Regions from separate parts of the Shewanella sp. SM20 genome, predicted to be linked through region 2. Evidence: predicted binding sites of a transcription regulator. Region 2 holds the regulator's gene; the other holds the start of a gene.
What was found. The regulator sigma-54, encoded in region 2, starts transcription at its own class of promoters, with help from an activator protein. The targets are predictions, from matches to a motif close to GTTGGCACGNNNNTNGNNT.
Positions count from the first base shown of each region.

Region 1: a site for sigma-54 is predicted at 1,713-1,731, ahead of L5M18_RS15675 (P-II family nitrogen regulator). Genes of this name have one in related genera too.

Region 1 is NZ_JAKKRK010000038.1:14,903-19,038, forward strand. Features, by position in the region: gene nrfA (ammonia-forming nitrite reductase cytochrome c552 subunit) at 1-736, shown strand, start outside; gene L5M18_RS15670 (hydrolase) at 892-1,434, opposite strand; gene L5M18_RS15675 (P-II family nitrogen regulator) at 1,779-2,117, shown strand; gene L5M18_RS15680 (ammonium transporter) at 2,128-3,378, shown strand; gene L5M18_RS15685 (hypothetical protein) at 3,557-3,895, shown strand; gene L5M18_RS15690 (tetratricopeptide repeat protein) at 4,024-4,136, shown strand, end outside.
Region 2 is NZ_JAKKRK010000031.1:49,650-53,785, reverse strand. Features, by position in the region: gene rapZ (RNase adapter RapZ) at 1-538, opposite strand, end outside; gene ptsN (PTS IIA-like nitrogen regulatory protein PtsN) at 535-978, opposite strand; gene hpf (ribosome hibernation promoting factor) at 981-1,268, opposite strand; gene L5M18_RS14060 (RNA polymerase factor sigma-54) at 1,297-2,775, opposite strand; gene lptB (LPS export ABC transporter ATP-binding protein) at 2,883-3,614, opposite strand; gene lptA (lipopolysaccharide transport periplasmic protein LptA) at 3,611-4,136, opposite strand, start outside.

The sequences.
Region 1 (4,136 bases), on a different contig from region 2:
AGTTGAAAAAATGGAAGTCTACTATGACTCAATCCAATTTTCTGATTGGACACACGCCCTTTCTAAGACACCAATGTTAAAAGCCCAGCATCCAGAGTATGAAACTTGGAAAATGGGTATTCACGGCATGAATAATGTGAGTTGCGTTGACTGTCACATGCCAAAAGTGACCAGTGCTGAAGGTAAGAAGTTTACCGATCATAAAGTGGGCAATCCATTCGACCGTTTTGAAGAAACCTGTGCAACTTGCCATAGCCAGACTAAAGAGTTTTTGGTTGGCGTGACTAATGAGCGTAAAGCCAAAGTCAAAGAAATGAAGTTGAAAGCGGAAGAGCAATTAGTCAAAGCACACTTTGAAGCAGAGGCTGCGTGGAAAGCTGGCGCAACTGAAGAAGAAATGAAACCCATACTGACAGATATTCGCCACTCACAATGGCGTTGGGATTTAGCGATTGCTTCCCATGGTGTTGCAGCTCACGCACCGGATGAAGCATTGCGTATTCTGGGAACTTCGGTAAGTAAAGCTGCTGATGCTCGTGTTAAGTTAGCGCAATTACTCGGTAAAAAAGGCATCACAGATCCTGTTGCGATTCCTGATATCTCTACTAAAGCTAAAGCACAAGCAGCCTTAGGTATGGACATGAAAAAGATGAATGCTGAGAAAGAAGCATTTAAGAAAGACATGTTACCTAAGTGGGATGAAGAAGCGAAAAAACGCGAAGCCACTTATAAGTAGGTTTTAATCAATCGCGGTTGAGTTTTCGATATGAGCTAACCCCTCATGCAAACAAAAGCCCTCGCTGACTCAGCGGGGGCTTTTTTATGGAAAAAAATATCGAGTAATGTCAGGCGTTGCTCATGCTGGCCGAGTGAATACCACGGGCTAAATCGTTATTTAATCAGTTTTAATAACGCCCTAAACCGCTCGCCTTGGGCTTGATGTTGTAATTCAAATAATAGCGATTCCACGTTAGTTAATAGGGCGCCTCTGGCCGTCATCATTTGGATCCCGAGTTGTTTATTCTCAGCACTGCGTGACGATACGCAATCGGCGACTAAATGCACCGAATATTGTTGTTCGATAAGGTCACAACAGGTTTGGTAAACACACACATGGGTTTCAATACCCGCCAGTATGACGTGTTTGCGATTCGTCTTAGTTAATGCCTTTGCAAACGCGTCACAGTGCCAGCCGCTAAAATGCTGCTTGGCAATGGGGGAGCTGGTTTTCGCAAGTAAGGTTTGCAGCTCAGGGCTAGTTGCTCCGAGTTTATCGGGTAGCTGTTCTAACCAGAGTATGGGAATTTCAAATAATTGTGCGCCTTGGATTAAGGTCTGTAGTTGTTGATGCAGCTTGTCACTGTTATCCATGATTTGTGCAAGTTTTCCTTGCACATCGACGATAACGAGAACACATTCTTCTGGTTTTAACATCGGGCCTTCCTTTTGCGCTTGATGATTGTCTTAGTGATGATCTTCGCTTTTGTCTAAGAGCTTGTGTTGTGATGCTCAGATTTCATCTCGTTTTACGCTTACCCCAGTAGACCCTAATTTAACCTTGTTACCAATAGGCCTAAGGTCGAATAGCTGTCGCACTTAAACTGCTCACTAAAAGAGTGCATCGCACCAGTTAGTGCTCGATTATGGTGCGTTTTTAACCTTAAAAAATAGTGTTAAACAATTTAAACCAATAATAATCAATAGATTAAATTGTTGGCCTAATGATTGAATTACCTTTGATACAAGTTAATAACAATCGCGTTTTTTTGGAGGTCAGGATGAAACTAGTCAGCGCTATCATCAAGCCGTTTAAGTTGGATGATGTCCGTGAAGCTATCGCCGGAATTGGTATTGAGGGCATGACGGTGACCGAAGTGAAAGGTTTTGGCCGTCAGAAAGGGCATACAGAGTTGTATCGCGGCGCCGAGTATCAGGTGGATTTTTTGCCAAAAGTAAAACTAGAAATTGCCACTAAGGCTGAAAATCTCGACATGTTGATTGAGGCTATTACCACTGCGGCCCATACGGGGAAAATTGGTGACGGTAAGATCTTCGTCGTTGATTTAGAACATGCTATCCGTATCCGTACGGGTGAACTTGATACTGAAGCGCTATAAGGGGCTGACAATGGAAGAATTAACGAAATTAGGCGGCACAGTCACTGAACTACGCTTTGCACTCGATACCTTTTACTTTTTGATTTCTGGCGCTTTAGTCATGTGGATGGCGGCGGGATTCGCTATGTTAGAAGCGGGTTTAGTTCGCTCTAAAAATACCACTGAAATTTTAACTAAGAACGTTGTGCTGTACGCGATTGCCTGTGTGATGTATCTGTTGGTTGGCTATAACATCATGTATGTGGATAACATTGAAGGTGGCTGGTTACCGTCAATTGGCACCTTAATTGGTTCGCAATCAGCAGATGCGAGCCATGCATTAGAATCTGACTTCTTCTTCCAAGTTGTATTTGTTGCAACGGCGATGTCAATTGTTTCTGGTGCAGTGGCGGAACGGATGAAGTTGTGGGCTTTCTTGTTCTTCTCTGTGGTGATGACAGCGGTTATCTATCCAGTAGAAGGTTATTGGACTTGGGGCCAAGGTTTTATCGCTAAACTGGGCTTTGTAGACTTTGCTGGTAGCGGTATTGTGCATATGACGGGGGCGACCGCGGCGATTGCTGGCGTGATATTGCTCGGTGCGCGTAAGGGTAAATACGGGCCTAATGGCCAAGTGAATCCTATTCCAGGCTCTAACTTGCCAATGGCAACCTTAGGTATGTTTATTCTGTGGATGGGCTGGTTTGGCTTTAACGGCGGATCGCAATTAATGGTGTCGGATGCGGCGAATGCAAGCTCAGTGGCGAAAGTGTTTGTGAATACCAATACTGCAGCGGCTTTTGGTGCCATCTCAGCTCTTATCGTGTGTAAGATGATTTGGGGTAAAGCGGATTTGACCATGATCCTTAACGGTATTTTGGCTGGATTAGTGGCGATTACGGCAGATCCTCTCTCGCCTTCATTGTTAATGGCGGGTGTGATTGGTTTAGTGGCGGGCGGCGTGGTGGTGTTCTCGATTGTGGGCTTAGATCGTATTAAGATCGACGATCCCGTCGGTGCGATTTCAGTACACGGTGTGGCTGGTTTCCTTGGCTTAATGTGTGTGCCATTATCCAATGCCAATGCAACTATTACCGGACAGTTGACGGGCGCAGCGATCATTTTCACTTGGGTGTTCTGCTCATCATTTGCTGTCTGGTATGTGATTAAGATAACCATGGGGATCCGTGTGACTGAGGAAGAAGAATACAACGGTATGGATGCTTCTGACTGCGGTATTGATGCCTATCCTGAGTTTGTTACGGTCAAAAATGCGGGCTGATTAAACTTGCACATTAACGCGTGATTCACCTTGATGCTTAGCTTGGATCGAGGGATAGTGAAGCAGAGCCTAGGCTCTGCTTTTTTATGGGTAATCACTGTGATTGAAGTTTAAGCACAGGGTCATAAGCTTAATTACTGAGCCATTCTGTTTTCTTGCATAAATTAAGGAGTGTTCTATGAGATTGAATATAAAAACAATAGGTCAATTTTTGCGACTAAGTCTTATCGTCATTTCTGGCTGGATATCGGTTTCAGCCTTTGCAGGAGAAGTGATCGTTAATCGCTCAAGTGAGCCTGTCGATGCCTTTGCCGTGCGTGATCAAGTGCTCAAGGATTTTGAATGGCAGGAGTCGCTTCGTCGCCAGCAGCAAATCCAAATTCTGCAGGCTTTACCCTCAGGTTGCGTTACGGTCATGAAACCCTATCGACATTTTACCTGTGGAGAGCATAACTATCGGCCGTATGATTATCAGCAGCGTGAGTTATACATAGAAGTTGACCGACCTTCGCAATAGTTAATTCGTTAAATTATTTGCGATTATTTTCAATCGATCGCGATTATCATTTTTTTGTAACCATTTTATGTCGTCTTTTTCGCCATTTGTAATAAGCTCAAATAGGAGCTAATGGTGTGGGAGGACGTATGTCGAAACTATTCCGAGCCGTATACTTGAGTACGATCTTGAGCGTTGTATTCAGTCAATTGTTTGCTTGTAGCTCGACGACCATTGAGCCTAATCCGTCGGATCTTGAGTC
Region 2 (4,136 bases):
TAAAGTCGGCTTCGGTGGGCATTCCGTGCTTAAAGCCAAAGGACTCGAAGTTGATCACGAGTTCTTTATCGACACTACCAAGGAGAATTTGTCGGACTTGGTCGCTTAAATCATAGATATTCAAATTCGACGTATCTATGTAGTGATCGACCAGTTTTGACATAGGCTCAAGCAGTTTCCCCTCCAGCTTTATCGCTTCTTGCAAAGAGACTCGGCTCTTCGACAAAGGATGCAAACGGCGGGTTTCGCTGTAACGCTTGAGCAGAATTTTATCGCTGGAGTTAAGGAAGAAGCTCGTTAACTCAGTATCTGGAGGTAGGCTAGCGAGTTGTTTCACTAAGACCTTATCCTGCTCAGGCATGTTACGCACGTCGACACTGATGGCGACGAGATCGTTACTGCCTTTGAGTTGCTCAAGCAAACTGCCAATCAATGGCAAGGGAAGGTTATCGACACAATAATAGCCGAGATCTTCGAGTACCCTAAGGGCGACAGATTTGCCTGAGCCTGAGCGGCCCGACACTATGACCAGTTTCATCCAGTGATTACCTGATAGAGTTCCGTTTCATCATGCGTCTTGCGTAATTGCTTTAATATTTGCTTGTCGCTCAGCTTTTCGGCCATGCAAGACAAAGTACTTAAGTGCTGCTGACATTGGTCTGCAGGCACCAGTAGTGCAAATAAAATATCAACAGGTTGCTTATCGATAGCATCAAATGCTATCGGCTCTTCACACTTAATGAGTATGGCAATGGGCTGATCTATATCGGCTAGTCGACCATGTGGAATGGCGATGCCGTTACCTATACCTGTGCTCCCCATCTTTTCGCGCGCCACTAGGCTTTCGAATATCTCTTGAGATGAGAGGGTCGGGTACTGGGCAGCGACTAAGTCGCTGATGAGTTCCAGTACCTTTTTCTTGCTGCCCGGAGTGGCGCAGGTAGTGCACTCCGGCCGCAGTATGGTACAAAGTTCCATTATTAGTGTTTTGTTAACTTCTCTTTGTGTTTAATAACCTGACGGTCAAGCTTGTCAATCAGGGCGTCTATAGCGGCATACATGTCAGCATGCTCTGAAGTTGCAAAAACTTCACCACCTATGAGGTTTATTCTCGCTTCAGCAATCTGTTGCATTTTCTCAACATTGAGCACAACGTGCACATTATTGATCTGTTCGAAATGGCGTTCAAGTTTTGAAAACTTTTCTTCTACATATGCACGTAACGATTCGGTAATTTCGACATGGTGTCCACTTAGGTTTATTTGCATAGAAACGTCCTCCGATATCCACTGTAGGTTATAAACTTTTACGCTGATTAGAAGGTGGAATAAGCATAGCCTCTCGGTACTTCGCAATGGTTCTGCGGGCTACGTTGATCCCTTGTTCTGCCAGAAGTTGTGCCATCTTACTATCGCTTAATGGTTTTTTCTGGTTTTCCGCTGCCACCAGTTTCTTTATAAAGGCTCTGATTGCTGTGGATGAGCACTCACCACCATCGTCAGTCCCGACGTGGCTAGAGAAGAAGTATTTTAGTTCAAAAAGTCCCTTAGGGGTATGCATGTATTTTTGAGTTGTGACCCGTGAGATGGTGGACTCATGCATTTCTACCGCTTCAGCAATATCGTTAAGCACCATAGGCTTCATGGCTTCTTCACCATACTCAAAGAAACCTTGCTGATATTGCACTATGCAATTAGCAACTTTAAGCAAAGTGTCGTTACGGCTTTCTAGACTCTTAATAAACCATTTAGCCTCTTGCAGATGGCCGCGAATAAATTGGCTATCGGCTTGGTTTTTTGTGCTGCGTGCCATAGAAGCATAATGTTGATTTACATTGATTTTGGGCATGCAGTCAGGATTAAGCTCAACGACCCAGCGGCCATTTTTCTTCGACACAGACACATCTGGGATAACGTATTCGTCATTATTGGGCGTGATCAACAAACCTGGGCGAGGATTGAGGGTTTGGATGAGTGCTATACCATCCCTTAATTCATCTTCTTTTAATTTAGTCTTACGCATCAACAACCTAAAATCACGGGCGGCGATCAGATCTAAATGATCTTTGATCAGCATACGGGCGTTTTCTAGGTTGGGAGTATCAGCGGCGAAATGCGACAGTTGGATCAGCAGGCATTCACTTAAATCGCGGGCGGCAACGCCTATGGGATCAAAATGCTGAATGCGCTTGAGTACGGCTTCGACTTCGTCAAGCTCAACTTCAGGATTGCCCATGGCTTCGAGAATTTCTTCAGTGCTTTGGGTGAGATAGCCCTGATCGTCGATTGCATCAATAATGGCGGTGGCAATGGCTAAATCGGTTTCAGAAAACGGCGTGAGGTTTTTTTGCCATTCTAAGTGTTCGTACAAACCTTCACTGGTCTCGCCTTGGAAGGGCATATCGTCTTCACGACTGCCGCCGGGGCCTGAGTTTGGGGAGGCGGTAAACACTTCATCCCATGTGGTGTCCATGGGGAGCTCATCGGGCATGGATTCTTTGGTTAGCGACTCTGCCGTGTCTATGGTGGAGCTGTCTTTTTCTGGTGGCAGAGTGCTAGATTCACTGAAATCCGTATCGGATAGCGTTTGGTTTACAGGGGTTTTAGTGGCGTCGAATTGATCCTCTTCCAGCTCGAGAAGGGGATTAGAATCTAATGCTTGCTGGATCTCTTGCTGCAGTTCTAATGACGACAGTTGCAACAGACGTATGGCCTGTTGTAATTGTGGCGTCATGGTTAACTGTTGACCCAGTTTGAGCTGGAGTGACGCTTTCATGTTACCGCTGATCCCTACGTTATTATTGTTGGATGAGGTCGCTTATTATTATCTTGAGTGAAGCCCAATGGCGGTATAAATTGCCTCCATTGGCTTCGCTCGATTAACTATAGCCTGAATTGTTCACCTAAGTACACAGCCCTAACTTGCTGATTGTCTAAGATCTCTGCTGGAGTCCCTTCGGCAATCAGGTTTCCGTGACTCACAATATAAGCATGTTCACATACATCTAATGTCTCGCGGACATTATGGTCTGTGATCAGTACGCCAAGGCCGCGACTTTTGAGTTGTTCGATAATCTTCTTGATGTCGATAACCGAAATAGGATCGACGCCGGCAAACGGTTCATCGAGCAAAATGAACTTAGGATTAGCGGCTAAAGCTCGCGCAATTTCGACGCGACGACGTTCGCCACCCGACAATGACATGCCTTGGCTGTCACGGATGTGGGTGATATGAAACTCTTCGAGCAGATGTTCTAGTTCTTCTTCTCGTTCTTCGTTTTTAAGTTCTTTACGAGTTTGCAGTACGGCCATGATGTTGTCATGAACAGTTAGCTTACGAAAGATACTGGCTTCCTGCGGTAAGTAACCTATGCCTTTGCGGGCACGCAGATGCATAGGATCTGCGGTTAAATCATCATCGTCGATAAAGATATGTCCCTTATCGCTCTTCACTAGCCCGACAACCATGTAAAAGGTCGTGGTTTTACCCGCGCCGTTCGGACCGAGTAGGCCAACGACTTGACCGGTTTTTACCGTCAGACTGACGTCTTTAACCACTTGGCGACTCTTGTAACTTTTCGCCAGATTTTGTGCTCTTAAGGTGATTTGGGTCATTTAGAGTCCTGCTTTTTTACAGGTTTATCCGCCGGAGCGTCTGATTTAGCATCATCTTGATAGTTTTCAGGCTGAATAATAGTGATCACGCGATCGTCACCACTGCCAGTACTCTCGGCCATCAATTTCTGTTGAATCATGTTATAGCGGATTAAATTGCCTGTAACTTGGCTACCCGCTTGATCTAATGACGCCATACCTTTCAGTGTTAAGGTGCGGCTTGCCATATCGTAACGAATTTCTTTCGCGCTCGCCGATGCAGGACGGCCATCGTCTAATATTTGGCTATACGTAGCAGGGTTGCCTGTTGCGACCAAAGTTTTGCTATTTTCACCTTCAGCAGAAAATGCACGCAGTTCATTTGCTTGGATTTTTATTGAGCCTTGGGTCACTTCCACCGGACCAAAGAAGATGATCTGGTTGTTTTTGATATCCGCAGTTTGGCTCACGGCTTTAATTTTGACTTCTTGCTTTAAGTCGCCGACTTTCGCGAAAGCACTCATGCTCATAATTAGCATTAGG